2 regions of the Flavonifractor sp. An4 genome follow, and region 1 is predicted to be linked to the other one. Evidence: predicted binding sites of a transcription regulator. Region 1 holds the regulator's gene; the other holds the start of a gene.

Region 1 (15,885 bases):
CCTGCGGCCGTACCCGCATTGATCTGATTGACCTGGCCCACCAGGTGGAGGATCGGCTGAAGGAAGTCCACAAGCCCATTACCGTGGCAGTGATGGGCTGCGTGGTCAACGGCCCCGGCGAAGCCGCCGCCGCCGATGTAGGTATTGCCGGTGGACAGGGGGAGGGCCTTCTGTTCCGCAAGGGCGAGATCGTGAAGAAGGTCCCCCAGGAGCAGCTGGTGGACGAGCTGTTTACCCTGATCGACCAACTGTAAAGCAGGAGCGTGTCCTATGCCTCAAGCACAAAAGATCCCATTTTTAAAACTGTTTTCCGCCTGGCGGCCCGGCCCGGAGCTGACGGCGATGGTCCAGGGCTACCTAGTGACCCGGGCGGTCATCGATAAACATACCCGGTCCATCAAGGCCCAGGTGGAGTGCACTGCGCTCCCGGCGGAGGAGCTGCGCCGCCAAATCGAGCGCAGCATTGCCTTGGCCTACCGGGTGGAACAGGTGTCGCTGGAGATGACTGTCCCGGCTGGGGATGAGTCTGCTCCTGCGCCCGAAGCGCCCCGGAAGCCTGCGGCAGCCGTCCCGGTTCCGGAGCAGCCTGCTCCCGTCCAGCAGCCCCAAAAGCCGCCGGTGGAGGATGATGCCGCCGCGGCCTTCCGCCGTACCGAGGAGATCCGCCGCAAAGCTCTGGAGAGCCTGAAGGTGGCCCGTCCCGCAGAGAAAAAGACCCCTAAAGAGGGGAAAGGGAAATTGCTTTACGGACGCCATGAGATCAAGAAGGAACCTATCCCAATGGGTACCCTGGATCTGGATATGGGTACCGTCATTGTGGAGGGCGACGTGTTCGCGGTAGACCACCGGGAGTTGAAGCGGCGGGAGGCCTGGGTGGTGTCCTTCGACGTGACCGACTATACCGGCTCCGTGCGGGTCAACAAGTTTTTCCCCGGCGATGAGGGCAAGCCCTTGGTAGAGGGTGTGAAGAAAGGTCAGCATCTCTTTATCCAGGGTAAGCTGAATATCGACCGCTTTACCGGTGACATGGTGCTGGAGCCCTTCGCGGTGATGGAGGGCAAAAAAGAGCCCAAGATGGACAACGCCCCCGAGAAACGGGTGGAGCTCCACCTCCATACCAATATGTCGGCCATGGATGCCCTTACCGCTGTGGGCTCCAAGATGGACTCTCCCATCGGCGTGGACAAGAACGTGGTGAAGCGGGCGGAGCGGTGGGGCCACCGGGCCATCGCCATCACCGACCACGGAGTGGCCCATTCCTTCCCCAACGCCTGGCACTCGGCCAAGAACATCAAGATCCTCTACGGTGTGGAGGCCTACTTCATCAACGACGTGGATGACCGGGTGGTCATCCACGGTGACAAGGATCAGGACTTTACACAAGATATCGTCTGCTTTGATATTGAGACCACCGGCCTGGACAAGCGCACCGAGGCCATCACTGAGATCGGCGCCGTGGTGCTGCGGAACGGGGAAGTGGTGGAGCAGTTCTCCACCTTCGCCGACCCGGGCCGGCCCCTGACCCGGGAGATCACCCAGCTCACCGGCATCACGGATGAGATGCTGAAGGGGGCCCCCTCCCAGGAGGAGGCGGTCAATGAGTTCCTGGACTTCGTGGGGGACCGGCCTCTGGCCGCCCACAACGCGGAGTTCGATATGGGCTTTATTGGGGAGGCCTGCCGCCGCATGGGCCGGCCTTTCGAGAATACCTCTCTGGACAGCCTGATCCTGGCCCAGAACCTGCTGCCCGACCTGGGCAAGTATAAGCTGGATATCGTGGCCAACCACCTGAATCTGCCTGCTTTCAACCATCACCGGGCCTATGACGACGCGGCCACGGTGGGCTATATGCTGGTACCCTTCTTCCGGATGCTGGCCGACCTGGGGGTGCATACCCTTCAGCAGATCAACCCGGCCATGTCCAAGCTCCGCTCCGGCGGCAAGGCCAAGCGGCAGCCCAAGCACCTGATCGTGCTGGCCAAGAATCAGCTGGGCCTGCGGAACCTCTATAAGCTGATCTCCGCCTCCTATCTGGACCACTTCAAGCGGTACCCCATCATGCCCAAGAGCCTCATCAACCAGCACCGTGAGGGTCTTATCATCGGCTCTGCCTGCGAGGCCGGCGAGCTGTTCCAGGCCATCGTCAAACGGAAGGAGTGGAACGAGCTCAAGCGCATTGCCTCCTGGTACGACTTCCTGGAGATCCAGCCCCTGTGCAACAACGCCTTTATGCTCCGCAAGGGGATGGTGAAGAGCCAGGAGGAGCTGCGGGACTTCAACCGCACGGTGGTGGCTCTGGGCGAGGCACTGGACAAGCCGGTGTGCGCCACCGGCGACGTCCATTTTCTGGACCCGGAGGATGAGATCTACCGCCATATCCTGCTGGCCTCCAAGGGCTTTGACGACGCCGACTCGCCTCTGCCCCTCTACTTCAAGACTACCCAGGAGATGCTGGATGAGTTTGCCTACCTGGGGAAGGAGAAGGCCTATGAGGTGGTGGTACGCAACACCAATCTGGTGGCCGACTGGTGCGAGGACGTGGTGCCCCTGCCCAAGGGCCTGTTTGCCCCCAAGATTGAAAACTCCGCCGAGGAGCTGACCCGGCTGGTATGGGATAAGGCGAAAGCACTTTACGGTGAGGAACCGCCTCAGATTGTGGTGGACCGGATCAACGCCGAGCTGGGGGATATCATCAAGTGTAAGTATGACGTGATTTATATGTCGGCCCAGAAGCTGGTGCAGGACTCCCTGGACCACGGCTATCTGGTGGGTTCCCGTGGTTCGGTAGGCTCCTCTCTGGTGGCCTTCATGTCGGGTATCACCGAGGTGAACTCGTTGCCGCCCCACTACCGCTGCCCCAAGTGCAAGCACTCTGACTTTGAGGCGGCCAAGGAACTGGGCATCGGCTGCGGCGCCGATATGCCGGATGCCAACTGTCCGGTGTGCGGCACCCCCTATGACAAGGACGGCTTCAACATCCCCTTTGAGACCTTCCTGGGCTTCGGCGGCGACAAGGTGCCTGATATCGACCTGAACTTCTCCGGCGAATATCAGTCCAGCGCCCACCGCTATACCTTTGAACTGTTTGGACAGACCCATGTGTTCCGGGCGGGCACCATTGGTACGGTGAAGGACAAAATTGCCTTCGGCTATGTGAAGCACTACCTGGATGACCACGGGCTCCACGGCACCCGTGCGGAGGAGAACCGTTTGTCCCTGGGATGCAGCGGCGTTAAGCGCACCACCGGCCAGCACCCCGGCGGCATGGTGGTCATTCCCCAGAACCGTGAGATCTACGACTTCTGCCCGGTGCAGCACCCCGCCGACGACCCGGACAGCGACATCATCACCACCCACTTTGAATATCACTCCATGGAGTCCAATCTGCTGAAGCTGGATATGCTGGGCCACGATGATCCCACCATGATCCGAATGCTTCAGGACCTGACGGGGGTGGACCCCCAGAAGATCCCTCTGGACGACAAGGACACCATGAGTATCTTCACCTCCTCCAAGGTGCTGGGCTTTGAGGACGACCCCATTCTGGGCCCCACCGGAGCCGTGGCCATTCCTGAGTTCAACACCAAGTTCACCCGGGGAATGCTCATGGACACCCAGCCCCACCAGTTCGATATCCTGCTGCGCCTGTCCGGCTTCTCCCACGGCACCGATGTGTGGCTGGGCAATGCCCGGGACCTGATCGTGGATCAGGGTATCCCTGTTGGCCAGGCCATCGGCTGTCGTGACGATATCATGATCTTCCTGATCTCCTGCGGTATGCCGGAGAAGCGCTCCTTCAAGATCATGGAGGCGGTGCGAAAGGGAAGAGGCCTGCCTGAGGGAGCAGAGGAGGAGATGAAGGCCGCCGGTGTGCCCGACTGGTATATCGGCTCCTGTAAGAAGATCAAGTACCTGTTCCCCAAGGCCCACGCCGTGGCTTACGTTATGATGGCCTTCCGCATTGCCTGGTTCAAGGTACACCACCCCCTGGCCTTCTACGCCGCTTTCTTCTCCATCCGGGCCAAGGCTTTCGACGCCACCTGTATGTGTATGGGCATGGATGTGTGCAAGGCCAAGATGAAGGAGATCGAGAGCAAGGAGAAGCCCACTCCTGTGGAGGAGGATACCCTGGTCACCCTGGAAGTGGTGTACGAGTTCTATCTTCGGGGCTTCACCTTTGAGCATATGGACCTGTACCGCTCCCACGCAATCAACTTCCTGCCCGATATGGAGAAGGGGACCCTGCTGCCGCCCTTTACCTCCATCCCTGGCCTGGGTGAGACGGCGGCCCTGTCCATTATGGAGCAGCGGCAGGGTAAGCGGTTCATCTCCATCGAGGAATTCTCCGCCGCCTGCCCCAAGGTGTCCAAGACCCACATTGAGCAGCTGAAAGCAGTGGGTGCCCTGGACGGTATGCCAGACACCAGTCAGATCACGCTGTTTGACGGATTTTAAGGAAAGGCATACCGTCCCCCTTTGTGGGCTTGTATTTTGACTGGGAAAATGATACCATAAACTCATCCTATTACATAAATGAGGTGTGTGACCATGTTGGATCAAAAGGTTGCTGAGCTGCTGAATGTACAGGTGAATAAGGAATTCTATTCCGCCTACCTCTATCTGGACTTTTCCATCTACTATGACGAGATCGGACTGGACGGCTTCTCCAACTGGTACAAGGTACAGGCCCAGGAGGAGCGGGATCACGCCATGCTCTTCCTCCAATACCTGCAGAACAACGGCTGCAAGGTCACTCTGGATACCATCCAGAAGCCGGATAAGGAGCTCAAGGACAAGCTGGAGGTGCTGGAGTTCGGCCTGGAGCATGAGCGCTATGTTACCGGCCTGATCCACAACATTTATGAGGCTGCTCAGGCCGCCAAGGATTTCCGCACCACGCAGTTCCTGGACTGGTTTGTCAAGGAGCAGGGTGAGGAGGAAAAGAACGCGGAGGACATGATCAAAAAAATGAAGCTCTTTGGAGATGACGCCAAGGGCCTGTATATGCTTAACAGTGAAATGGCTGCCCGGGTCTACAGCGCCCCCAGTCTGGTTCTTTAAGCGATTGCAGCGGGCAGCCCCCAGGGGGCTGCCCGTATTTTATTCGGTTCGCACTTGACAAAATTGGGATGCTATAGTATATTAGCGTGGTAAAGTGATAAAGCAAAGGGCGTGATCCCATGAAATTCAACATCAATACCCCCGAGGGCACCCGGGACCGGCTGTTTGCCGAGTGCCAGGAGCGGCGGCAGGTCCAGGCTAAGCTAACCCGCCTGTTCCGTCAGCGGGGGTTTCTGGAGGTCTCCACCCCGGAGACCGAGTTCTATGATCTCTTTGCCCGGTCGGGCAGCGCTATTCCCCAGGAGCGCATGATCAAAGTAGGGGACCCCAGCGGTAAGTTCTGCGTCATGCGGCCCGACTCCACCACCCCCATTGCACGGGTAGCTGCCACCAAGCTGAAGGCGGTGGCCATGCCTCAGCGGCTGTACTACGATCAGACAGTGTACCGCGCCAACCCCGCCCACAACGGCGGCAGCCGGGAAATTCCCCAGTGCGGGGTGGAGCTCATCGGTGCAAAAGGGAAGAAGGCGGACGTGGAGATCATTGTTACCGCCATTGATGCCCTGCGGTGCTGCGGAGCCCCCAAGTTCCATGTTGAGCTGGGTCACGCCGGGTACTTCCGGGAGCTGGCAGGTCGGCTGGAATTGGAGAATTCCGCCGTGGAGGAGATCCGGGCCCTCATCGAGGGCAAGAACTTCGCGGCCCTGAAGGATTTCCTGGAGCCTTACCGGGGCAACCCGGCCTGTGCCGCCCTGGAACAGCTCAGCCGCCTCTTTGGCGGGGTGGAGGTGCTGGGTCAAGCAGAGAAGCTGGCGGGGAAGACTCCGGCGGTGGATTACCTGTCCGAGCTGTATGACGAGCTGTCCGCCGCGGGCTACGGCCCCTATATCCGCTTCGATCTGGGCATGGTCCACCAGATCGACTATTACACCGGCGTAGTCTTCCGGGGCTATGTAGAGGGAGCGGGGGACGCTGTGCTCTCCGGCGGTCGGTACGATAACCTGGTGGGTATCTTTGGCCGGGAGGCCCAGGCCACCGGCTTTGCCGTGGACGTGGACGCGGTGGCCCGCACCCTGCCTGAGATGGTGCTGCCGGTGCTGCGCACCGTGGTCCACTATGAGCCGGGCTATCTGGCCCAGGCCCTGGAGGCGGTGGATGGCCGCCCTGCCGGTACCTGCGAGCTGTCCCCCTGCCGGACTTTGGAGTCCAGCCTGAATCTGGCCCGGGACAAGGGCGCGGAGATGGTGCTGGTTTTGGATAAGGACGGAGAAAGGACGGTGCGGGTATGAGTGAGCGGCTGAAGATCGCCATTACCAAGGGGCGGCTGCTGGACAAGAGCATGGAGCTCTTTGAGGGGGCTGGGCTGGACTGTTCCCCCATCAAGGACCCGGGCCGCCGTCTGGTCCACTGTGTGCCCAACTACCCTCTGGACGCGGTGCTGGCCAAGGCGCCCGATGTCATCACCTATGTGGAGCATGGGGTGTGCGACCTGGGCATCGTAGGGAAGGACACCATCCTGGAGAAGGGAGGCTCCTTCTATGAAGTGCTGGACCTGGGGTTCGGCAAATGCCGGTTCGCCCTGGCCGTCAAGGCGGGGAGCGACTTCTATGGTACCTACAAGACCCGGCGCATCGCCTCTAAGTACCCGGAGGTGACCCGTGCCTTCTTTGCAGGCAAGGGTATGGACGTGGATATCATCAAGATCGAGGGCAGCGTGGAGCTGGCCCCCATTCTGGGCCTGGCCGACGCCATCGTGGATATCGTGGAGACGGGAGCTACTCTGAAGGCCAACGGTCTGGTGCCCATCGAGGATGTGGCGCCGGTTTCTGCCCGGCTTATCGTGAATACTGCCAGCATGAAGCTGTACAAGAATCAGATTGAAGACTTTATAGCCCGTTGTGAGGGAGAATTGGAGAAGCGGACATGATTCAGATCGTAAAAGCAGACGGCGCGGCCGAAAAAGCGGTTATCAGCGCTATGAAGGCCCGGGCGGCCCAGGCAAACCAGGCCATTGACGCGGCGGCAGCCGAGATTATGGAGACGGTCCGGGAGAAGGGTTTTGAAGCGGTGCGGGACTATTCTCTCCGCTTTGATAAGGCTGAACCCCGTGAGATCTCCCAGGCGGAGCTCCAGGCGGCCTATGACCGCTGCCCGGCGGACTTGATTTCCGCCCTGGAGCGGGCGGCGGCCAACATCAAGGATTACAATGAGAAACTGCTTACCCATACCATGGAGTGGACTTCCCCTGACGGGGGCGTGGTGGGCCGGGTGGTCCGTGGCCTGACCCGGGTGGGAATCTATGTGCCCGGCGGCACGGCAGCCTACCCCAGCAGTGTGATGATGAATGCGGTGCCTGCCAAGGTGGCCGGGGTGGAGGAGATCGTTATGGTGACGCCCCCCACCGAGAACCTGAACGATGCTGTGCTGGCCGCTGCCAAGATCGCCGGGGTGGACCGGGTCATTGCTGTCGGCGGCGCCCAGGCGGTGGCGGCCCTGACCTACGGGGCTGGATTCATCCCCCGGGTGGATAAGCTGGTGGGCCCCGGCAACGCCTTTGTGGCCTCCGCCAAGCGACAGGCCTACGGCAAGCTGGACATCGACATGGTGGCAGGGCCTTCCGAGATATTGATTATCGCAGATGGCAAGGCCAACCCCAAATTTGTAGCCGCCGACCTGCTGAGCCAGGCGGAGCACGACAAGCTGGCCTCCGCCGTGCTGCTCACCGATTCCATGGAACTGGCCCAGGCGGTGGACGCTGAAATTATCCGCCAGACTGGCTATCTGGACCGTTCTGAGATCATGGAGTGCTCCCTGCGGGACTTTGGCTGCGCCATCGTGTGCGATAGTCTGGCTGACTGCGCCGCCCTGGCCAACGAGGTAGCCCCGGAGCACTTGGAGATCGTCACCGAGGACCCCCGGGCCCTGCTGCCCTCCATCAAGAACGCCGGTGCGGTGTTCCTGGGCGCCTGGTCCCCGGAACCTCTGGGGGACTATCTGGCCGGACCTGACCATGTGCTGCCCACCAGCGGTACCGCCCGGTTCTTCTCGCCCCTCAGCGTGGACAGCTTCCTCAAGACTATGAGTGTCATCCAATATGACCAGGCCAGCTTGGGTCCCATTAAGGAGCAGATCATCACCCTGGCCAATGCGGAGCATCTCACCGCCCACGCCAATTCCATCAGGGTGCGGTTTGAGTAAAGGAGAATGACCATGAGAACAGCCCAACTGACCCGCACCACCAAGGAGACCGATATCCGCCTGACCCTCTCTCTGGAGGGAGGAGGGGTGGACGTCCACACCGGTATCGGCTTTTTCGATCATATGCTGACGGCTTTCGCCTTCTATGGTGGGCTGGGCCTGGAGCTCTATGTCCAGGGCGATCTGGAGGTGGACGGGCACCACACCGTGGAAGATATAGGCATCGTGCTGGGCCAGGCCATGAAGGAGGCACTGGGGGACCGGAAGGGCATCCGGCGGTTTGCCTCTGCCTTCATCCCCATGGATGAGGCCCTATGCTTTACCGCCCTGGATTTCTCCAACCGGCCCTTTCTGGTGTTTGACGCCGAGATGCCTCAACCCATGATCGGGGCCTATGATTCCTGCCTTACCGAGGAGTTTATGAGGGCCTTCGCGGTGAATAGTGGATTAACTTTACATATGAAGTGCCACTACGGAAAGAACGCCCACCACATTACTGAGGCCCTGTTCAAGTCCCTGGGTGTGGCGGTCAAGGAGGCCGTGCAGATTACCGGTACCGGGGTCACCTCCACCAAGGGGGTGCTGTGATGGGTTATACCGCTATCGTGGACTACGGCGTGGGCAATTTGAAGAGCGTGACCAACGCCATGGACTACCTGGGCCTGAAAACCTGTATCACCAGCGCCCCCGGGGAGCTGGAACGGGCTGACGCCATCATCCTGCCCGGCGTAGGGGCCTTCCCCGACGCGGCGGACAAGCTGCGGGGGACCGGTCTGGACCAGGTGCTGGTGGCCCAGGCAGAACGCAAACCCATCCTGGGCATCTGCCTGGGAATGCAGCTGCTCTTCGACCGGGGCGAAGAGGTGCGGGAGTGTAAAGGACTTGGACTTGTACCTGGCTGTGTCCGTAAGATTGAGACCAATCTTAAGCTGCCCCACATCGGCTGGAACAGCCTGAGCTACCCCAACCCGTCTCCGCTGTTTGCTGGGGTGGAGGAGGGTAGCTACGTCTACTTTGTCCACTCCTTCTGTGGCGTGGCCGCTGACCCGGCCACCGTTATCGCCCAGACCGACTACGGTATCCCGGTGGTGGCGGCGGTGCAGAAGGGCAACGTGTACGGCTGCCAGTTCCACCCGGAGAAGAGTGGTGAGGTGGGCTTGCAGATTCTGAAAAACTTCGGAGGGCTGAACAGATGATCTTATTTCCCGCCATTGATTTGAAAGATGGTAAGGCTGTCCGCCTTTACAAAGGAGATTTCGCAACGGCTCACCAGGTGGCGGATGATCCGCTGGCGACTGCAAAGGCCTTTTATGACGCCGGGGCCCGCCATATCCACATGGTGGACCTGGACGGAGCCCGCAGTGGAGCCCGGCAGAACGGCGCCATTGTGCAGGCGGTGGCTCAGAGCTCCGGCCTGAAGGTGGAGCTGGGGGGCGGTATCCGCTCTATGGCCGACCTGGAGGAGGTCTTTGCCCTGGGAGTTTGGCGGTGCGTGATCGGCTCCGCCGCCGTCAGCCATCCGGAGTTTGTGAAAGAGGCGGTAGCCAAGTATGGCGAGCGCATTGCCGTGGGCATTGATGCCATGGACGGCATCGTCAAGACCGCCGGATGGGAGCAGTCCTCCGGCCTCAACTACCTGGACTTCGCCAAGTCCATGGAGGCGATAGGTGTAAGGACGATTATCTTTACAGATATCGCTACCGATGGGATGTTGTCCGGCCCTTCTTTTGACCGGCTGGCTGCGCTTCAAGAAGCGGTAAGCTGTCAGATCGTGGCCTCCGGCGGGGTATCCTCCAACGGAGACCTGTCCAAGCTGAACGGCATGGAGTTGTATGGAGCCATCATCGGCAAGGCCTACTACGCCGGAACGGTGGACCTGGCACAAGCGGTAAAGGAGGCGGGGGAGCAGTGTTAGCCAAACGAATCATTCCCTGCCTGGATGTGCGGGACGGCCGTGTGGTGAAGGGGGTCAACTTCGTCAATATCCGAGACGCCGGCGACCCGGTGGAGCTGGCCAAATACTATTCCGATCAGGGAGCTGATGAGATCGTCTTTCTTGACATCACCGCCACCAGTGATGCCCGGGATACCGTGGCCGACGTGGTAGAACGCACCGCCGCTCAGGTCTTTGTCCCACTAACCGTGGGGGGTGGCATCCGTACTCTGGAGGACTTCCAGCGGCTGCTGCGGGCAGGGGCGGACAAGATCTCTGTCAACTCCGCCGCCGTGGCCCGGCCTGAACTGATTTCCGAAGCGGCAGAGCGGTTTGGTTCCCAGTGCGTGGTGCTGGCGGTGGACGCCCGGTCCCGGGGAGACGGCACCTGGGAGGTGGTGGTGGCCGGAGGCCGCAAGCCCACCGGCATGGACCTCATCGAATGGGTGAAGAAGGGCGAGGCCCTGGGAGCGGGAGAGATTTTGCTCACCTCCATGGACGCAGATGGAACCAAGGCTGGTTTTGATCTGGCCATGACAAAAGCGGTCACCAATGCGGTATCCATCCCCGTGATTGCCTCCGGTGGCTGCGGTAGCCTGGCCCATTTTGCGGAGGTATTTGAAGAGACCGGGTGCGACGCGGCCCTGGCAGCCTCTTTATTCCATTTTGGGGAGTTGACAGTGCCCCAGGTAAAGGAGTATCTTGAAACCAGACAGATCCCGGTGCGATAACTCACACAAGGGGGAAGATGATATGCTGGATAACATTTTTGATCTGGTGTCCGATCTGATTGGAGAAGACAATGTCAATCAGTTGACTGGAAAGCGACTGCCGGGCGGGAACCAGATGCGGAAACCGGTGAAACAAAGACCGGCCACCAGCCGGCCGGCGTCTCGCACATCGGCGGAGCAGACCAAGCTGACCGCCCGCCGGGACCGGCGGGGAGGAGAAGATCCCTGGGACTGGAAAGAGGAGAAGCCGCCCTGGGAGTTTTGAGGTGATAGTATGCTGGATCTGGACCTTTTGTTTCAGAAATCCGATTTGATCCCCGTCATCATCCAGGACGCGGATACCAAAGATATTTTGATGCTGGGCTTTACCAACAAAGAGGCGGTAGAGCTGACCTTAAAGACCAAGACCGCCTGGTTCTGGTCCCGCAGCCGCCAGAAACTGTGGAATAAGGGCGAGAGTTCGGGCCACTTCCTCCATGTGAAGAAGATGGTTACCGACTGTGACACCGACACCCTGCTCTATCTCTGCACCCCGGAGGGCCCCACCTGCCATACCGGAGCACGCAGCTGCTTTTTTAACACGATTTGGGAGGAAACACCATGAGCGATACCATTTTACAGGACCTGTACCAGGTGGTGCTGGGCCGCAAGAGCGATCCCCAGGAGGGGTCCTACACCTGCTACCTGTTTGATAAGGGCCTGGACAAAATCCTGAAGAAGGTGGGGGAAGAGTGCTCCGAGACCATCATTGCCGCCAAGAACGGCAAGCAGGAGGAGACGGTGGGAGAGATTTCCGACCTCATCTACCACCTGATGGTGATGATGGCCGACCAGAACATCCCTCTGGACGCGGTGCTGGCCGAATTGGAGCGTCGGAGTCATAAGATCGGCAATCTGAAACAGATGAAGACAGTGGACCACGAGACCTGAGAAAAGAGCGGGGTCGATGCAGAGGAAAACTCTGCATCGACCCTATTTCTTTTACAGAAATAGCTGCAGTAGTCTATTTCTGCCCGTAGGTGACGAACAGCGTATATAGACGGCTGATGGTATTCCAGCTGTCCTGATCCAGTACGCCGGTCTGGGGCCGGCCGTCCAACTGCTGGACCCAGCGGATATTATGCTGAGTGGCGGTGTCGTTCTGGCCGGTGACCGGGGTGGACTGGATGCCATTGAGGAGGCGGGCCAGTGCCCGGAACATGGACTGCACCAGATAGAGGTGGACGCTGTCCTGGTCAGGCTGAACGGAAAAATCACAGTTGGGGTAGCCGCGGCAGGGGAGAGGCCCGGCCAGCCTGGCTCTGGCCTGCAAGAAGAGGGCTACGATGGCCTCCCAGGTGGCCTGGTCCACCCGACCGGTGACCGGCGGGAAGAATTCTCGCTGAAAGAGCATGACGGCCTCCAGGGTGCGCTCCCCAAAGACCCCATCAGGAGTGAGGCGGGGGAGGAAGTCGTAGAGGAAGGACAGCTCCCGCAGCATGGTTTGCAGGCTGCGGACCGGCTGGCCGATCAGTCGGATCTCTTGGGGCACGATCATTGGGTTACTCCTCTCTCATCGGCGGAACCCAGGGTCATGGGCTGGCCGGGATACTGAGTCAGGCCGGTGGCCTGACTTTCGGGCAGGTCGGGGCGGAATTGCTCCGGGATCACGTTGGTATAGGTCTCCACCGTGTCCGCGATACCGGCATAGAGCCGGTAGAGGGCGGCCCAGGTCTGTGGACCCATGATACCGTCCTGGGGCAGGCCGGCCATGCGCTGAACCGCGATGACAGCGTTTTTTGTGGCGGGACCGTAGATGCCGTCGATGGCCACCCGGGGGATATTGCTGTAGAACTCCGACACTACCGACAGCACATATTGTACGGTTCGTACCGAATCGCCTCTGGCGCCCTCGGCCAGCACGTTGGGGAAGGGCTGGCTTCCGCTGCCGGGGTAATAGGTCTGCCCCTGACTGATGAGCTCTGCCAGATCCAGCACCCCTACATAGAGAAACACCATCTTGTACCAGGTGGAGTTGCCCACGATACCGTCGGGGGTCAGGTCAAAGATGGACTGGAATTTCTCTACCGCTGCCTCCGTAGTGGGACCAAAAACCCCGTCCACCGGGTAGACCTTGGGTATGGCTGGGTAGTCCCGGGAGATACGGTTGAGCATGACCTGGATGCGCTGGACCGCCTCGCCTCTGTCTCCCCGGCGGATAGGATAGCCGGGGTAGGAGTAGCGGATGCCCTGGACCGGGGCGTTGGTCACCAGCTCAATGTTATCGCCGTAGTAGGAGCGCAGGATGGTCATATAGTCCGCCCCCTGTTCCGCCATGGCCTGGCTGCCCCACTGGGACAGCCCGTCGCAGGTGACGGTGGTGCCGTTGCAGAATTTGGCGGCCAGAGGCTCTACAAAGCCGATGCGCCGTATGTAGGAGTTGAACATCTCATCCACCAGCTGGCTGATATTTTCAAAGATGTTACGGCCCTTGATAAATTTCTGGTCGTAGGCGGTGGAGGAGGTGATATTGAAGGGGTAGCCCCGGCTGGGATAGAACTCGGTGTATACCCGGTTAAGTGCGAAAGAGATGATGGCCAGGATGTTGGCCTGGAGGGCGGCGGGCTCCCAGGTGGGGTAGATCTCGCTGGAGGCCACGTTTTTCACATACTCCGGAAAGGATACCGTCACATTCTCCGCGCTGGAGCCCGGCGGGCCCAGATGGACGGTGATGTATTGCGGCACATAGGGGGTAATGGGCAGCGATTCTGGCATGGTATCCCTCCTTTACAGATTCTGAGGCGGTACGTTGACCGGGTCCTCCGGCAGCAGAATGGCAGACTGCTCCGGCAGAGGGATGAGCTCCAGCTCCTGCAAGGTCTGGGTGCCGGCAAAGATCTGGACGTTCTCCACCACCAGCAGTTCATAGCCCGGGGTCTCAGCCCAGATATCACACACGGCAAAGGGAGTGACGGTGCCGGGAGACTCGCTGGCTGAGGCGTCAGGCGTTTCTACCTGAACCGGTGTGGTGCGGCCATTGGCGTCGGTGACCCGCAGGGCCAGCAGGGTGTGGCGTCCTTCGGTGCCCCGCTGGGTAAAAGCTACGGTGGCGCCTGCCACCGGGATCTGGGCCCGGGACGTAAATACCCGGGTCAGAATGGTTCCTGTTGCGGCCAAGTTGCATTCCTCCTTTTCTTTCCACTCTATGCCGTCAACGGAGGAATTGCCCGTGAGGCGTTGACATCGGGGCCGGTTTTGAGTAAACTGAATAGGAAAGATATCCTCTGGAACGAGTGTGATGGCGCATGAGAAAGCAAAAGGTGTCCAGTGCGGTGATTCGGCGGCTGCCCCGGTATTACCGCCATTTGACGGACCTGCATACGGCCGGTGTGGAGCGTATTTCATCCAGTGCTCTGGGCCGCTCCATGGGATTGACAGCCTCCCAGATCCGGCAGGATCTGTCCTGCTTTGGGGAATTTGGCCAGCAGGGATATGGTTATAACGTGGAGAAACTGCGGGATGAGATCTCTGATATCCTGGGTATGAACCGGGGACATACGGCGGTTATTCTGGGCGCGGGCAATCTGGGCCGGGCCCTGATGGAGAACTTCCACTTTGAGCGCTCGGGTGTGGCGCTGGCCGCGGCCTTTGACGTGGCCCCGGAGATCGTGGGCCAGACTCGCTCTGGCGTGCCCATTTATCATGTGGATCGGCTGGAGGAGTATCTGGTGGAGCATCCGGCCAGCATCGGTGTATTGACCGTGCCCCGGAGCGTTGCCAATACCACCGCCAGTCGGCTGGTGCGAGCCGGTGTACGGGGTATCTGGAATTTTACTAACAGCGAGCTGACGGTGGAGGCGCCGGGCGTGGTCATTGAAGATGTTCACTTTGCGGACAGCCTGTTGGCCCTCAGCTATATGATCTCGGAGGACGCATGAAAAAAGCAGCGGCAATCTTGCTTGCCGGGGTGATCCTGGTGAGCTGCGGGGCGGTGGTAGCCGCCGACCAGTCTTTGGTGAGCAAAAGTTATGTAAATGGTACGTTTACCGATGAGGCCCTGAAGCAGGCGGAGCAGCGGGTGGAGGAATTGACGGCACCTGTCTATCATCAGGCGCTGAACCAACTCAACAGCGAGCATTCCGCATATTTGGCTCAAGCAGGCGGAACGTCCGGACTCAATGACCTGCGCTTTAAAAAGGGCGATGTGCTGACCCTTACCTCCGGCTCCGGCGTGATGCTGCTGGCAGGAAGTGCTACGGCCTCCGGTGGCGTGCTGGTGGATACAACGGCAGGCAATACGGTGGCCTCCGGCAGTGGCCTGACTGCCCGCCACCGCTGTCTGGCAGGGGAGAGCGCCGCTGTGGCGGTGACTGTGACCTCTGATACTGCAGTCCTCTGTCTGGAGGGAAGCTATACCCTCTCCGCCAGCGGAAACGTAGATTATAACGCGATGGCTGACGGTCTGACTAAGATGGGTCTTCTGAAGGGCACCGGCGCCACCTACGGCTCCGGCTATGAGCTGGAGCGCCAGCCGGTCCGGGTGGAGGGACTGGTCATGTTCATCCGTCTGCTGGGGGAGGAACAGGTCGCCCTGTCCAGTACAGCAGCCAATCCTTTTGTGGACAGCCCCAGTTGGGCCGACCGCTATCTGGCCTATGCCTATGAAAAGGGCTACACCACCGGCATTGGCACCAACGCCGCCGGTCAGCTGGTCTTTGCCCCCAACAACACCATTACGGCAGGGGAGTATATGACCTTCGTGCTCCGGGCGTTGGGTTATTCCGAGACTGGTACCAATCCTGACTTTACCTGGCAGACTGCCATGGAGGCGGGGGTAACGCTGGGTGCCATCCGTCAGAGTGAACGCACTATGCTGGAGAGCGGCACCTTCCTGCGGGCCCAGGTAGTCTATCTGTCGGTGTGTGCCCTCTCGGCTCCCACCAAGGACGGCGGAATCCTGCTGGACCGCACTGCCTCCAACGG
Region 2 (15,885 bases), on a different contig from region 1:
CGCAAGTTCAAGCGTGCGATCACCGACAGCGACACGGAAAACTGTGTCCGCTATGACCGTGCCAACAAGCCCGGCGTGGCCACCCTCATCGACATCTATGCCGCCGTTACCGGCAAGACCTATGAGCAGATCGAGGTGGAGTTTGAGGGCAAGGGCTACGGCGCCTTCAAGCCCGCTGTGGGTGAGGCCGTGGTGGAACTGCTCCGGCCTGTCCGGGAGGAGACGGTGCGCCTGCTGGGCGACAAGGCCTATCTGGAGGGCCTGTACCGCGCCGGCGCAGAGAAGGCCGCCTCGGTGGCCCAGCGGACCCTGCGTAAGGTCCATAAAAAAGTGGGCTTCATCCCCCGCTGAGAGATAAAGGAGCATCTTTCCTATGCCAATCAATTCCGAGCTTCCCCTGCTGGGGATGGTGGCGGCCGCTCTGGTGGTGGCCTTTCTGGTGGCGCTGATTGCCACGCCGGTGGTCAAGAGCCTGGCCTTTAAGGTGGGCGCGGTGGACGTACCCAAGGATAACCGCCGGATGCACGATCATCCTATTCCCCGGATGGGAGGCCTTGCCATTTTTCTGGGCTTCCTGCTCAGCGTACTGATTTTTCTGGATCTGAACGCCCAGATGCGGGGTATGCTGCTGGGCGCCACCATTATCGTGGTGCTGGGTATTTTTGACGATATCTACGCGCTGGGAGCCAAGCTGAAGTTTCTCATCCAGATTGGTGCCGCCCTGGTGGCGGTGCTCTCCGGCAACGTCATCGAGACCCTGTCCAACCCCAACGTCTTTTCCTCCAACCTGTACTGGGACCTGGGTTGGCTGTCCGTCCCGGTGACCGTGCTGTGGATTGTGGCCATCACCAATGCCGTCAACCTGATCGACGGCCTGGACGGCCTGGCCTGCGGTGTGTCTACCATCAGTTCCATGACGCTGCTGGTCATCGCCCTGGTGGTCAGCGAGGGGGACGTGGCCCTGCTTATGGCCGCTCTGGCCGGCGGCTGTATCGGCTTTCTGCCCTACAACATGAACCCCGCGAAGATCTTCATGGGAGACACCGGTTCCACCTTCCTGGGCTATATCCTGGCGGTGGTGTCGGTCAACGGCCTGTTCAAGTTCTATACCATTATCTCCTTTGCTGTGCCCTTCCTCATGCTGGGCCTGCCCATCTTTGACACCTGTTTTGCCTTCATCCGCCGCATTGCTCACGGCCAGAGTCCCATGCACGCCGACCGCAGCCACGTCCATCACCGACTTATCGACATGGGCTTCAACCAGAAGCAGGCGGTGGCGGTGCTCTATATCATCAGCGCCATTCTGGGCCTGTCCGCCGTGGTGCTCACCACCAGCGGCCCGGTGAAGGCCATGCTGCTGCTGATGGCCCTTTGCTTTGCCGGCGCCATTGCCGGACATATCTTCCTGAGCAATAACCGGAAGGATATGGAGAAGGGAAAAGCATCTGAGGAGCAGACGGAAGAAAGTCCGGAGGAGGAGCAGAAATGAAAGAGATCCGTGTTATGACCATCTTCGGCACCCGGCCGGAGGCCATTAAGATGGCTCCCCTGGTGCAGGAGCTCCAAAGCCGTCCGGGCATCACTTCCATCTGCTGCGTCACCGCCCAGCACCGCCAGATGCTGGACTCCGTGCTGGACATCTTCCATCTGAAGCCGGACTACGACCTGAATATCATGGAGCCCCGGCAGACCCTGTCCACCATTACTACCAAGTGTCTGCTGGGCATGGAGGAGGTGCTGGAGCAGGCCAAGCCCGACCTGGTGCTGGTTCACGGCGACACCTCCACCACCTTTGCCGGCGCTCTGGCCGCCTTCTACCATCAGGTCAAGGTTGGCCATGTGGAGGCCGGCCTGCGGACCTGGGACAAGTACTCCCCCTTCCCGGAGGAGATGAACCGCAAGCTGGTGGGCGATATTGCCGACCTGCACTTCTGTCCCACTAGGAGCAACGTGGCCAATCTGGCCCGGGAGGACATCACCGGCGGGGTGTTTATCACCGGCAATACCGTTATCGACGCCCTTAAGACAACGGTTGTAAAGGATTATCACTTTGCGACTGAGCTGCTCAACCAGCTGGACTATGAGCATAAAAAGATCATTCTGGTCACCTGCCACCGGCGGGAGAATTACGGCCAGCCCATGGCCAATATTATGACCGCCCTCCGCCGGGTGGCGGAGTCCTTTGAGGATGTGGAACTGGTGTATCCGGTCCACCTGTCTCCCGTGGTGCGGGAGGCGGCGGCCAAGTACCTGTCCGGCCACCAGCGCATCCACCTCATCGATCCTCTGGATGTGGAGGAGATGCACAACCTGATGGCCCGGTCCTATTTGGTGATGACCGACTCCGGCGGCTTGCAGGAGGAGGCCCCGGCCCTGGCACGGCCTGTGCTTGTCCTGCGGCGGGAGACCGAGCGGCCCGAGGCCGTGGAGGCCGGTACCGTCAAGATCGCCGGTACTGAGGAGGAGACCATCTTCCGTATGGCTTCTGAGCTGCTGACCGACGAGAAGACCTACCATGAAATGGCCCACGCAGTCAACCCCTACGGCGACGGCTTTGCCTGCCGCAGAATTGTGGATGCTATCGAGTGGCAGTTCGGCCTGAGAAGTGATAAGCCGGAGCAGTTCGGCGTTTAAGTGAGTTCGCAAACGGATCAGATCCCTTGGTCGAGCCTGAGGAGGGAGCGGCATGGAACGGCGCAATCGGAATATTCTGGTGGTGCTCATCGGCATCGTCATTACCGTTGCCATGCTCTCCAGCTTTGGACTCGGCCTTTTTTCACCTGATACTGCCAAGATCCAACTGCCCACCCCGGCGGCCAGCCAGTCACAGGAGCCGGTGGAGGAGGAGGAGTACGTACGGGTGGAGATCACCACTGAGACGGTACAGTATGTGGTGGAGCACACCCTGACTCGGCCGGAGAGCTACGGACGAAGCGTGACCATTGAGGACTTCTGGGGGGATGGCCAGAGCGGCGTTACCCACGCTACCGTGTGGGTGGATGATGGCTGGACCCACACCACTGCCACGCTGCCCGGAGGTACCGTCCGCCATTCCATTGTAGGGGATGATCAGTTCTGGCTCTGGTACGAGGGGAATAGCCGGGTGCTTACCGGGGCGGCGGATGAGGACTCCGCCGATCTGGAAGGTCAGCGTATCCCCACCTATGAGGATGTGCTCAAGCTGAAGCAGTCGGATATTGCCGATGCCGGCTATGAGGATAAAGAGGGCGTCTCCTGCATCTTTGTGGAGACCGTGCCTGACAGTCAGGGTTATGTAGAGCGATACTGGATCTCCACGGACAGCGGCTTGCTCTCCTGTGCGGAAACCAGGCTGGAAGGTCAGCTGATTTATCGGATGAGCGCCTTTTCGGTGGACCGGCCCGTGCCGGAAAACGCATCCTTTGTGCTGCCCGATGGCACGGTGCTCCACGACCCGAGTTAATTGAGTCCCAACAGTAACACCAGAGCCAGGGTGATGACCAGCTCCATATCGTCGCCCTCCAGAAAGAGAAAGAGAAGGATGAGCAGAAGCAGCACATCCCCGGTGTCCAGACTGTCCAGCTTCAGGCTTTTCAGCAGCTCACCCAGCGCGCCCGCTTTCTTTTTGCCCCCCGCCTTTGGGGGGCGCTTCTCTTCCCGGGGCGGGGGAGAGGGGGCATCCTCCTGGGGTATCCTGGTATAGGAGGTGCCGTTGGGGATGTAGCGGTTATACATCGTCCTCCTCCTCTCCGCGGTCACGGAACATCCGCAGCGCTGTCCGGATCACCCGGGTAAGCCGGACGATGCGGACGGCCTGATCCATCTTTTCCTGCCGCTCCGGCTTGAGAAAGGGCTTGAGTGCGGCCAACAGGGCAGTCTTTTTATCGTCCTGGGCGGAATACTCCGACAAAAGCCCCATCCCCATCCGCAGCAGCCTGGGGTCCAGCCCGTCCAGGGCGGACAGGGGGGAGGGAGTGTCGCTCTCTGCCGGCGGCTGGTCGGCCGGTTCAGACTCCGGTTCTGCCGCGGGCTGTTCGGATGCCTGCTCCTCCTGCTTGCCCGAGAGGGACTGGGCCAGGGACATGATCTGTTCCATGGCTTGGGGATTGCCCAGGATCTGGTTGAGTTGTTCTTCCAACTGGGCCACGGGCCATCCCTCCTTGTCGTAAAATCAGTCCTGTTTGGGAGCGGTTTGATTGAGACGTTCCACCAGTTTGGCGCCCTCCGGGTTCTGCATCACCTGGCGCACCATGGCCAGCAGATCCTTGGTATCCCCCAGAGCGGCGGAAGCTGCGGCGGTTTTCAGCTTGCCGCCGGCATTTTGATTGAGCAATTCCATCAGCCGCTGGGCGTCCGGGGAGTGGATCACCTGCTCCAGCAGGGCCCGGTTGTGCTCCAGGGCGGCGGTGGGATCGGTTTTGTTCTGACCCATATCATCAACTCCATCCCTAATATATAGTGGCGTTCACTTCATTATATGTACCGCCCTTGAGAAGGTGATTGTATGAAACTGCTGATTTTTTCTGATTCCCATGGCAATGTGGCCAATATGGAGGATGTGGTGCGGCTGGAGAGTCCTGATCGCATCCTCCACCTGGGGGATTTGGCCCGGGACGCCGAGGACCTGGCCGCCAAGTTCCCCAACATCCCGGTAACCTACGTCCCCGGCAACTGCGACGGACGACGGCCCGACCTGCCGGAGGAGCGGGTTTTTACCCTGGAGGGCTGTAAGATTCTGATGACCCACGGCCACATCTACCATGTGAAGATGGGTATGGGAATGGCGGTGCGGGCGGCCAGGGAAGCAGGGGCCCATCTGCTGTGCTTTGGCCACACCCATGAGGCCTTCTGCGAGTTTGAAAACGGGATGTGGATCGTGAATCCCGGTTCGGTTGGTACCTTTGGACCTCACACCTACGCTGTGGCTGTCCTGGAGGATGGCGGCGCGGTGTGTTACCTCAGTCATTTATAAGAGAAGGGAAGGATGGCTATGCTGCTTGCGGTGGACGTGGGCAACACCAATATGGTGTTCGGCATTTATGAGGGGGCGGAGCTAAAGGGCAGCTTCCGCACCATGACGGACAGCGACCGCACCTCTGATGAGCTGGGGCTGCTGGTGTGCCAGTATTTCCAGCGCTTTGGCCTGGAGCTGGACCAGATCGAGGATGTGGTGATCGGCTCGGTGGTGCCCCAGGTGATGCACACCCTTACCAACGCCATGAAGAAGTATGTGGGCAAGACCCCTCTGGTGCTGGACGACGGTCTGGACCCCAGGCTGCCCTATGTGCCCTGCGCCAGCGAGGAGCGGCTGGGGCCAGACCGGGCGGCGGCGGACATCGCCGCTATGGCCAAATACGGGACGCCCCTTATTGTGCTGGACTTCGGTACCGCCACAACCCTGGACGCGGTGAGTCGGGACGGGGTGTACCTGGGCGGCTGTATCACCGCCGGGGTACGGGTATCTATCGACGGGTTGTTCCAAAAGACTGCTTTGCTGCCCCGGGTGGAGCTGGTGAAACCGGCCACCGTGCTGGGCACCACCGCCGTGGGCCAGATCCAGGCGGGAGCGGTGATGGGTTATATCGGAGCCATTGAATACCTGATCCGTCAGGCCAAGAAGGAGATCGGCGAGCCGGACGTGAAGGTGATCGCCACCGGTGGGCTGGCCCGGATGGTGGCGGACAATACCGACCTCATCGATGTGGTGGACCCCCAGCTGGTGCTGGACGGCCTGCGCATCATCTATGAGCGGGAAAAGAAACACTAAGAAAAAGCGGTAGGCATTGCATTGCAGTGCCTACCGCTTTTTTAAAAAAAGGCGTGCCGCAGTGTGCGGCACGCCAAATGTGAGGTTTTGATTCAGTTCATCTGCTTGCGGCGGGACAGGTTGATGGTGCCGTCCTGCATGGAGTCCACGTCGTCCAGGCTCTTGCCGGTACCGTAGGCCACGCAGGAGATGGCGTCGTCGGCCACATGGGTCTCGATGCCGGTATGAGACTCGATCAGCTTGTCGAAGCCCCAGACCAGGGAGCCGCCGCCGGTCATGACAATACCGTTGGTGGAGATGTCGGCCACCAGCTCGGGGGGGGTGCGCTCCAGCACGCCGTGGATGGCCTCCAGGATGCGGGTGGAGACCTCCTCGAAGGCCTCGATCATCTCGCTGGAGGACACGGAAAACACACGGGGCAGGCCGGTCATCAGGCAGCGGCCCTTAATCTCCACAGTCTGCTCCTCGGGGCGGGGGAACACGCAGCCGATCTGCATCTTCAGCTCCTCGGCGGTGCGCTCGCCGATGAGCACATTGTGCTTGCGGCGGATATACTTGACGATGGCCTCGTCGAACTGGTCTCCGGCAATCTTGATGGAGGTGGACTCCACAATGCCGGACAGGGAGATGACGGCAATATCGGTGGTGCCGCCGCCGATGTCCACGATCATATGGCCGTCGGGCTTGGCGATGTCGATACCGGCGCCAATGGCGGCGGCCACGGGCTCCTCAATGAGATATACCCGGCGGGCGCCGGCCTGGATGCCGGCGTCGATGACGGCGCGCTCCTCCACCTCGGTGATGCCGGAGGGAACGCAGATGACGATACGGGGCTTGAAGAGCCGGAAGGAGGTCACCTTGCGGATGAACTCCTTGAGCATCCGTTCGGTCATGTCGTAGTCGGAGATGACGCCCTCCCGCAGGGGACGGATGGCCACGATGTTGCCGGGGGTACGGCCCAGCATCTGCTGAGCCTCGGTGCCCACTTTGAGCAGCTTGCCCGTATTTTTGTCAATAGCCACCACGGAGGGCTCCCGCAGGACCACGCCCTTGCCCTTTACATAGACCAGGATAGAAGCAGTACCCAGGTCGATACCGATATCTTTACTGAACATACCTGCACCTCGACGTTTTACTCTGTATGATGAATGGTGATGACTGACCAGAAAGCCAACTCAGTCAAACAAGACTGGATGCAATGCCCCAGTCTGAATCCTCTATATTATACAGAAGTATGCCCGCCATTTCAACGTAAATTTCCGCTAATTTTCTGAATTTTCCCGGCAGATGACCGGTCAGACCGCCTATCTGGCCCGGGCAAGGGCGGCGCACACCACATCCTCTGCCCCCATGGTACGCAGGGTGCGGGCGCATTCGGACAGGGTGGAACCGGTGGTTACCACATCGTCAATGAGCAGGATCCGCTTGCCTGCTACCAGCTCCGGGTCCACCGGGGTATAGGCGCCCAGTACATTGGCCCGGCGCTGGGCATCCTCGGTGATGCCGGACTGGGGATCGGTATTCCGCTCCTTCCGCAGGGTCTCCACCGCCACATCTCCCAGCTCCAGAGCGGCGGCGCTGGCCAGCAGGAAGGCCTGATCATAGCCACGCTCCCTCTTTCGCCGGTCGGAGAGAGGCACCCAGGTGATGAGATCGTATCGCCCGTCCAAATGATCATGGACACACTGGGCCACCAATTTGCCGTATACTTTATGATAGCCACGGCGTCCTTTGAATTTGTACCGGTGGATGGAATCCCGCACCTTAGCCTGATAGCGCAGCGGCGCGGCACACAGAGAGAAAAATTCCCCTGTCAGTTCCGCTTCGCCGTCGGTGAGCCAGGGCAGTTCCCGCTGGCAGCGCCGGCAGAAGCCGCTTTCGCCGGAGTCCAGCACCTTCCCGCAGAACACACACTTGGGCGGGAAGAGCAGGTCCAGCACAAAGCCCAGCGGCCCGCTCATTTTGATCCCTCCGCCGGAATCGGCCCGTGCTCCTTTTCAAATTCCCGGATGCAGCTTTGGATCAGATAATGCGCCTGTCCATTGATGGTTCTGCCCTCATAAGATGCGATGTACCGCAATTTCTGATGGATCTCAGGCGTGACCCGTAAGCCAATGTGTTTGACTTCTTTTCCCATGTCTTTCACACCTCCATCCTGCTTTGCGTGCGATTGCACGCATCCTGGATATATAGTATGAAAGTTTGCATGGAATATGGGAAAGTGCACAAAATTGCACGCACAAAATTCGACTAGATGGGATGGGCGGGCGGGTGTGGGCGCCCGCCCCTACAAACAGACTTCCAAGATTGATGTAGGGGCCGATGTCCTCATCGGCCCGTCCCCAGGGGGGTACATCCAATAGGGGGGAGACCGCAGTCTCCCCCCTGATTGGTCGTTTTAAGGAGAGGGGATTTCAAAGGGGAGAGGGAAATCGAAATCCCTCTCCCCTTTGACGGTTCTTTGGTGCCTTTCTGTCCGCACAGAAAGGCACTCGCCCAACAGGGCGAAACTATTTGGAACTAATCGGCTTAATCTCCAACGCTCTTCTGAAAATGGTCGCACCAGGGCCGCAGGGTACAGTTTTGGCAGTCGGGCCGCCGGGCCACGCACACCGCCCGGCCGTGAAGCACCATCCGATGGCAGAAGTCGCTGGATTCCTCCGGGGGAAGGATCTTACGCAGCTGCATCTCGGTTTTAACCGGGTCCTTGGTGCCGTCGGTGAGGCCCAGCAGGCCGGTAATGCGGATGCAGTGGGTATCTGCCACCACCACGCCGGGGGTCTTATATACGTCGCCCAGGATCAGGTTGGCGGTTTTGCGGCCCACGCCGGGCAGCTTCAGCAGGTCCTCCATATTGTCGGGCACCACGCCGCCGTACACATCCACCAGCATCCGGGCGGCGGCCACGATGTCCCGGGCCTTGGCCCGGAAGAAGCCGGTGGAGTGGATGTAGGTCTCCACCTCGCTGACGTCGGCCTCCGCCAGAGACTCCAGGGTGGGGAAGCGGGCGTACAGGGCGGGCGTGACCATATTGACCCGCTCATCGGTGCACTGGGCAGCCAGACGGACGGCGAAGAGCAGCTCATAGGGCTTGGGATATTGCAGGGAACACAGGGCGTCGGGGTAGAGGCGCTTGAGCTCCTCCACAATGGCAATGACATCCTGATGGTCTTTCATAGGATCACCTCGTTAGACAATATAACACACAACGCAGCAAAAAACGAGAGGGTTTTTCCTATGGTGACGATTGTAATTTTGGGAATCATCCGGTATAATGAGTTAAATCGCTAAAATTTTGAAAGGTGGCGACAGACATTGGTCAAGGATATCATGGAGTTTCTTACCGCCCAGGACCCGGAGGTAGGTCAGGCCGTTGAGGCGGAGTACGCCCGGCAGCAGCGCAACATTGAGCTCATCGCCTCTGAGAACTTCGTCAGCCAGGCGGTGCTGGCCGCGGCGGGCACGGTGCTCACCAATAAATATGCCGAGGGCTATCCCGGCAAGCGGTACTACGGCGGCTGCCAGTGCGTGGACGTGGTGGAGGAGATCGCCCGCAAGCGGGCCTGCCAGCTCTTCGGAGCCGACCACGCCAATGTGCAGCCCCACTGCGGCGCCAACGCCAATTTCGCGGTCTATCAGGCTCTGTGCGAGCACGGCGACACCGTGCTGGGCATGGATCTGGCCAACGGCGGCCACCTGACCCACGGCTCTCCCGTCAACTTCTCCGGCAAGAACTACAACATGGTGGCCTATGGGGTCAACGAGCAGGGCTATATCGACTACGACCAGGTCCGGGATCTGGCCAAGAAGCATCAGCCCAAGATGATCCTGGCCGGCGCTTCCGCCTACCCCCGCGTCATCGACTTCAAGACCTTTGCCGACATCGCCCATGAGGTGGGAGCCTACCTCTTCGTGGATATGGCTCACATCGCCGGTCTGGTGGCCGCCGGGCTCCATCCCAACCCGGTGCCCTACGCCGACGTGGTGACCACCACCACCCACAAGACCCTCCGGGGACCCAGAGGCGGCATGATCCTGTGCAAGGAGGAGCTGGCCAAGAAGATCGACTCCGCCATTTTCCCCGGCAGCCAGGGCGGCCCTCTGGAGCACATCATCGCCGCCAAGGCGGTGGCTCTGGGCGAGGCCCTCAAGCCCGAGTTCAAGACCTACCAGCAGCAGATCGTGAAGAACGCCGCCGCTCTGGCGGACGCCCTGCTGAAGGAGGGCTTCGACCTGGTGTCCGGCGGCACCGACAACCACCTGATGCTGGTGGACCTGCGGCCTGCCCACCTCACCGGCAAGGAGATGGAGCACCGGCTGGACGAGGTCAACATCACCGTCAACAAGAACGCCATCCCCAATGACCCCGAGAAGCCCTTCGTCACCTCCGGTATCCGGGTGGGTACTCCCGCCGCCACCAGCCGGGGCTTTGTGGAGGAGGACATGAAGGTCATTGCCCAGGTCATGTGGCAGACCGCCACCAACTTCGAGGACAACCAGGAGAACCTGCGTGCCCAGGTGGCCCAGCTCACTGCAAAATACCCCCTGTACGAATAAGCACTATTTACAAGGCCGCCTTCGGGCGGCCTTGTTGCGTTTCTCCTTATTTCTGCTTGACAGTTCAATTGATATGTGGTAAATTTATCACAAGATGAGCGAAATACATCACATAAAAGAGGAGGGAATGAGATGCGGTCCAAACGATGGTATGGACTGATCGGCTTACTGTCTCTGCTGGGTTTTGTGGGGGTATTTACACCGGAGCGAGCCTTCCTGGGCTTCTTTGCGTTTGCGGTGGACTTCCAGTATTTTTTCATCCGGGCGGATGAAATGGAGACAGGACGCATTCAGCGCTCCGCCGCCCTGGGCTTTTTTGCGGGCATGACGGTTTCTGTAGCGGCAGCCCTTGGGTGTTTACTGCTGGGGGATAGCTCTAAAGAAGGGCTGTATCCGGCCTTTGCCATGGGCTGGGGCGTGGCGGTGGCGGTATATGCCCTGTCCGGATTTTGGTGGAGCTGTAAAGAATGGTGGTACACCCGGACATGATATACAATCGGATCAAGGAACATAGGGCCCGGCTGAACCTCAGTCAGGAGGAGCTGGCCAGGATAGTGGGGGTCCGGCGGGAGACTATCAGCAATCTGGAAAAGGGGAAGTACAATCCTTCTCTGGTACTGGCCTGGAACATTGCTCAAGTATTTGGCGTATCCATTGAGGAGGTCTTTACCGTTACAGAGGAATAGATGCAGTTTCTCTTTAAGGTCAATCAAAGGTATGCTAGAATGGAGTGGAAGTAATTCTGCTCCATTCTGCTTTATAATGTTGTTTCTAAAATTTTTATAAAAATCCTGTCACAAATGCCCCGGCTGAAGTGTTTTTGTAGTAGAATACCATTAGAGAGTCTAAATAGAAAGGAAGGTCATGCTCATGAAACGGATTGCATCTCTGGCCCTTTCCCTGGTACTGCTGCTGGGCTGTCTGCCCGCTGCCATGGCGGTGGAGGACGGCCCCTCTCCCTGGGCGGAAGAGGAGGTGAGCCGTGCGGTGGAGGTTGGCCTGGTGCCCCAGTCCCTTCAGGAGGATTGGCAGCAGCCTATGACCCGAGGCGAGTTTGCCATGATGGTCATCCGCTATCTGGCCGTGACCTATGACCGCACCGATGAGCAGCTGGTCAACGACTATATGACCTACTGCCCCGACCGCAACGGCGAATTCTGGGGGGAGGAGGACTTCGGCGACGGGCTGACTTGGTGGCAGCGGTTCTCCGACGAGAAGAGCGGCTCCTGCTTCACAGATCTGCCCACGGGAGAGCAGCGAGGCTATATCCAGGCTGCCTACCACATGGGCCTGGTCAACGGCAAGGGGGACGGCACCCTCTATGACCCGGAGGGTACCATTACCCGGCAGGAGGCGGCCTGTCTGTTGGCCCGGGTCTATCAGAAGCTGGACCCGGAGGACCATCGGATTGCGCTGTACAGCGGCTATACCGACTATAGCGAAATGGCCACCTGGGCCATAGACAGCATTGCTTCTGTGGTGGGACTGGACATCATGGGAAGCACCTCTGCTTCCGCGCTGACCTTTGACCCGCTGGGCACCTACAGCCGGGAGCAGGCGGCAGTTACCTTCCTGCGGCTGTATGAGGACGCCCCGGTGAGTGCCGCCAAGGGCAACGTGATCAAGCTGGAGGAGGCGGCCTATCAGCAGGAGCTGTGGGAGGTGTTCCACAAGGGTGACCCCGGCACCAACATCCCGGGGTTCCAGGCAGATACGCCCTGGGGCACCGTCCTGGCCATCCGCCACCGGAACATGATGCATTTTTCCGAGGAACTGCTGGTTATTTACCGGGATGGACGGGTGCAGGTGCTGTCGGCGGCCAAGATGGGCTCTGACTGGTCGGTGAACGACAGCCAGGACACGTTTTCTTACACGGTAGACGGGGTGCAGTACCAGCTGGACCTGACAACCAGGCAGGTGACTCAGCGCTCCGGGAGCTGAAACATCCCGTGGGACGGGAATTTTCCCGCCCCGTTCCCTTTACGAATACTCGAACGCGTGTTAGAATGGAGCGGAAGTAATTCCGCTCCATTCTGCTTGGACTGAGGAAGGAACCTCCGGGGTTAAGGTTTCGGAGGGAAAGATAGTGTGAAAGAAAACCGTCAGGGTTGTCTTTCGCATTCAGTCAAATACATTTTGAACCTTTGTGAAAGGTTCAAAATGGCATGGAGCGGAAGTAATTCCGCTCCATTCTGCTTTTAAGGGAGGTCGTTCCCATGACATACCGGCCTTTGGCGGACGAGACCCGGCCCCAGTCTCTGGACGAGGTGGTGGGCCAGCGCCACATATTGGGGGAGGGAGGGCTGCTCCGCCGCATCATTGAGGGAGGCAATATCCCCAATCTGGTGTTTTACGGCCCATCGGGCACCGGCAAGACCACGGTGGCCAACATCATCGCCAAGCGCACCAACCGACCCCTCCACCGGCTCAATGCCACCACCGCCTCCATCTCCGACATCAAGGAGATTATGGCTCAGATCGGCACCATGCTGGCCCCCGACGGGGTGTTGCTCTATCTGGATGAGATCCAGTACTTCAATAAAAAGCAGCAGCAGTCCCTGCTGGAGTTCATGGAGAACGGCAAGATCACCCTCATCGCTTCTACCACCGAGAATCCTTACTTCTATGTCTACAACGCGGTGCTCAGCCGCTCCAGCGTCTTTGAGTTCAAGCCCCTCACTGCCGCCGACGTGCTGCCTGCCGTGGAGCGGGGCATCAGGCTCATGGGGGAGCGGCTGGAGGGCGAGGTAGTTTGCGAGGAGGGCGTGAAGGAGCATATCGCCTCCGCCTGCGGCGGGGACGTGCGCAAGGCCATGAACGCGGTGGAACTGCTCCTCAACTCCGCCAAGCGGGAGCAAGGAAAGCTCCTTGTCACTTTGGCCGATGCTCAGACGGTGGCCCAGCGCTCTGCCATGCGGTATGACCGGGAGGGGGACGACCACTACGACATTGCCTCCGCCCTGATGAAGTCCCTCCGGGGCTCCGACCCGGATGCCGCCTGCCACTATCTGGCCCGGCTGCTGGAGGCGGGGGACCTGATCACCGCCATCCGGCGGCTGCTGTGCTCGGCCAGCGAGGACGTGGGCATGGCCTATCCCCAGGCGGCCCTCATCGTTAAGGCTCTGGTGGACAACGCCCTCCAGCTGGGTCTGCCTGAGGCACGGCTGCCGTTGGCCCAAGCGGCCATCCTGCTGGCCACCGCCCCCAAATCTAACTCGGTGTACAAGGCTATTGCCGCTGCCCAGGCTGACATCCGCAAGGGCAAGACGGGGGACTATCCCCGGCACCTCCAGAACGTCCACGCCGATTCGGCGGGGATGGAGCGGGAGCAGGGGTACCTCTACCCCCACGATTTCCCCAACCACTGGGTGAAACAGCAGTACCTGCCCGACGCCCTGGCGGGCAGTCACTATTATCAGTACGGAGACAACAAGGTGGAACAGGCTGCCAAACGGTACTGGGACGCCATCATGGGGGACAAACCCTAAATCGGGTTGTCCGCATAAACCGCCGCTCTGCCGCATATAGATAGCCCACACTCATACAGAAGGGATGCGGGCCGGCATGAGAGAGCAGCGAAGCAGGGTTGCCAGCAGAAGAACGGGACAAAAGAAGGGAAAAACAGTGCTGGGCCCACGGGAGAGGCGGCGGATCACCCAGCTGGTGGTCTGTCTGGCACTGTTTTTGGCGGTATTTATCGGAAAAGGGATCTTCCCGGAGCGGATCGCCGACCTGCGGGAGCAGGTGCTGGGCCTGCTGCGGGGAGACACGGATTTTCAGGCGGTCTTTGCCGACCTGGGCCAGTCTATCTCCAAGGGAGAGCCGATGTTGGATACCCTGGGGGATGCCTGGAGCCAGATGCTGGGCAGGGAGGAGGCCAAGCCCAGCGGGGCGGCGGGGGAGAACGCCCTCTATGCTGCCCAGGCTGCCTGGCTCAGCGGCTTTGGCCGTCAGGAAGGCACCGGGACCCTGGGGCTGAAGATTGACCCCCAGGCTACCCCGGCGGTGGCCGCCACACCGGCGCCCCAGCCGGAGGTCACCCCAGAGCCGACTCCCACTCCTGAACCGGCGGTGGAGCACGTGGACTATACCGGTCCCGCTCTGCCGGACAACACCTCCATGGATAAGTACCGGCTGGATGTGGGGGAGACAGTGAGCCCGGTGATGGGGGTGCTCACCTCACCCTTTGGCTGGCGGGAGCACCCGGTGGACGGGGAGGAGAAGTTCCACAACGGGGTGGATCTGGCAGTGAACACCGGCACCCAGGTCAAGGCCTTTGCCGACGGGGTGGTAGACTATATCGGCGACGACCCCGATCAGTACGGCCTCTATCTCCAGATCAGCCACGCCAACGGGGTGAAGAGCTTTTACGCCCATTGCAGTCAGCTGCTGGTCAGTCAGGGCCAGACGGTGAAGGCAGGGGACACGGTGGCCCTGTCCGGCGACACCGGCAACACCACCGGACCCCATTTGCATCTGGAGCTGCGGTTCAACGGGGTGCGGATCAATCCCATCTACTATATCGAGACCAACTGAATGAGATGGGGGCGTGTGGAGATCACGGCAGGGGCCCTGCTGCTGTGGGCCCTGCTGTACTATCTGGACAGCGGGGGGGTGGTGCCCCAGGCTTTGGCGGCCTGCGCCCTCCATGAGCTGGGCCATTATGCCGCCATCCGGCTGCTGGGAGGCAGAGTGGCCCGGCTGAAACTCTCCTGCGTGGGGGCGGAGATGGCCCTGTCTGCACGCTGTCCCCTGGGCCCCGCCCGGGAGCTGGCGGCCGCCCTGGCCGGACCGGCGGTCAATCTGCTGTGCGCCTGGCTCTGTTCAGGACTGGGGGAGGCCTGGTGGTGCTTTACCGGCCTTCATCTGGCTCTGGGCCTGTTTAATCTGCTGCCGGTGGGGCCGCTGGACGGAGGCCGGGCGCTGAGCTGCCTGCTGACCCTGGCGGGCAGGGAGGACTGGGCACAGCCGGTGGTGGGCCTGCTTTCCGTTGGGCTGTCCATGGGCCTGACTATGGGGGCTCTGCTGCTGTGGCGGGTAGGGGAGGGCAACCTGACCTTGCTGCTGGTTGCTCTGTGGCTGTCCGCCATCCCGCTGCGGAAAACCAAGAAAAAATGAAAAATCTGCTTGCAATTTGTGGTGGGGCATGATATAATACCTCGGACTCAATAAAGGGCGGTCCTCTGCGGCTGCTGTCCAGAGAAGGACGGCGGGAATATGGCCGGTAAGAACGCCTATCAACAGGAGGAAAATCAAATGGATCTTATGCAGGCTTTCAGCGCCAAGTATCAGAAGGCTGAGCCCCCCGTGGCCAATGTGGGCGACACCGTCCGTGTGCACGTGCACATCAAGGAAGGCAACCGCGAGCGTATCCAGGTCTTTGAGGGCACCGTGATCGCCAAGAAGCACGGCGGCATCGAGGAGACCATCACTGTTCGCCGCGTGTCCTACGGCGTCGGTGTGGAGAAGGTGTTCCCCATCCACGCTCCCGCTGTGGACAAGATCGAGATCGTCCGCAAGGGTAAGGTGCGCCGCGCCAAGCTGTATTATCTGCGTGACCGCGTGGGTAAGAGCGCCAAGGT

The links. Region 1 encodes Rex, which represses fermentation and respiration genes when NADH is low (regulators of the CRP and FNR family bind a similar motif). Its sites were predicted from a motif close to ATTGTTAANNNNTTAACAAT; they were not measured.
Region 2: a site for Rex is predicted at 10,378-10,397, ahead of B5F94_RS01545 (DUF3796 domain-containing protein). Genes of this name have one in related genera too.

What each region holds. Positions count from the first base shown of each region.
Region 1 covers NZ_NFIL01000031.1:234-16,118, reverse strand. Annotated here, with positions in the region: gene ispG (flavodoxin-dependent (E)-4-hydroxy-3-methylbut-2-enyl-diphosphate synthase) at 1-254, shown strand, start outside; gene B5F94_RS12380 (PolC-type DNA polymerase III) at 271-4,455, shown strand; gene B5F94_RS12375 (ferritin) at 4,549-5,061, shown strand; gene hisZ (ATP phosphoribosyltransferase regulatory subunit) at 5,181-6,350, shown strand; gene hisG (ATP phosphoribosyltransferase) at 6,347-6,988, shown strand; gene hisD (histidinol dehydrogenase) at 6,985-8,259, shown strand; gene hisB (imidazoleglycerol-phosphate dehydratase HisB) at 8,272-8,847, shown strand; gene hisH (imidazole glycerol phosphate synthase subunit HisH) at 8,847-9,455, shown strand; gene hisA (1-(5-phosphoribosyl)-5-[(5-phosphoribosylamino)methylideneamino]imidazole-4-carboxamide isomerase) at 9,452-10,174, shown strand; gene hisF (imidazole glycerol phosphate synthase subunit HisF) at 10,168-10,923, shown strand; gene B5F94_RS12335 (hypothetical protein) at 10,946-11,188, shown strand; gene hisI (phosphoribosyl-AMP cyclohydrolase) at 11,198-11,527, shown strand; gene hisE (phosphoribosyl-ATP diphosphatase) at 11,524-11,853, shown strand; gene B5F94_RS12320 (peptidoglycan-binding domain-containing protein) at 11,927-12,460, opposite strand; gene B5F94_RS12315 (peptidoglycan-binding protein) at 12,457-13,677, opposite strand; gene B5F94_RS12310 (spore cortex-lytic protein) at 13,690-14,079, opposite strand; gene B5F94_RS12305 (redox-sensing transcriptional repressor Rex) at 14,208-14,840, shown strand; gene B5F94_RS12300 (S-layer homology domain-containing protein) at 14,837-15,885, shown strand, end outside.
Region 2 covers NZ_NFIL01000002.1:69,959-85,843, forward strand. Annotated here, with positions in the region: gene trpS (tryptophan--tRNA ligase) at 1-351, shown strand, start outside; gene B5F94_RS01480 (MraY family glycosyltransferase) at 374-1,489, shown strand; gene wecB (non-hydrolyzing UDP-N-acetylglucosamine 2-epimerase) at 1,486-2,634, shown strand; gene B5F94_RS01490 (hypothetical protein) at 2,687-3,442, shown strand; gene B5F94_RS01495 (hypothetical protein) at 3,439-3,714, opposite strand; gene B5F94_RS01500 (hypothetical protein) at 3,707-4,126, opposite strand; gene B5F94_RS01505 (hypothetical protein) at 4,151-4,411, opposite strand; gene B5F94_RS01510 (metallophosphoesterase family protein) at 4,484-4,951, shown strand; gene B5F94_RS01515 (type III pantothenate kinase) at 4,964-5,746, shown strand; gene mreB (rod shape-determining protein) at 5,839-6,861, opposite strand; gene B5F94_RS01525 (ComF family protein) at 7,051-7,707, opposite strand; gene B5F94_RS01530 (hypothetical protein) at 7,704-7,883, opposite strand; gene nth (endonuclease III) at 8,276-8,923, opposite strand; gene glyA (serine hydroxymethyltransferase) at 9,062-10,303, shown strand; gene B5F94_RS01545 (DUF3796 domain-containing protein) at 10,436-10,792, shown strand; gene B5F94_RS01550 (helix-turn-helix transcriptional regulator) at 10,789-10,989, shown strand; gene B5F94_RS01555 (S-layer homology domain-containing protein) at 11,174-12,244, shown strand; gene B5F94_RS01560 (replication-associated recombination protein A) at 12,520-13,791, shown strand; gene B5F94_RS01565 (M23 family metallopeptidase) at 13,928-14,839, shown strand; gene B5F94_RS01570 (site-2 protease family protein) at 14,840-15,421, shown strand; gene rplS (50S ribosomal protein L19) at 15,560-15,885, shown strand, end outside.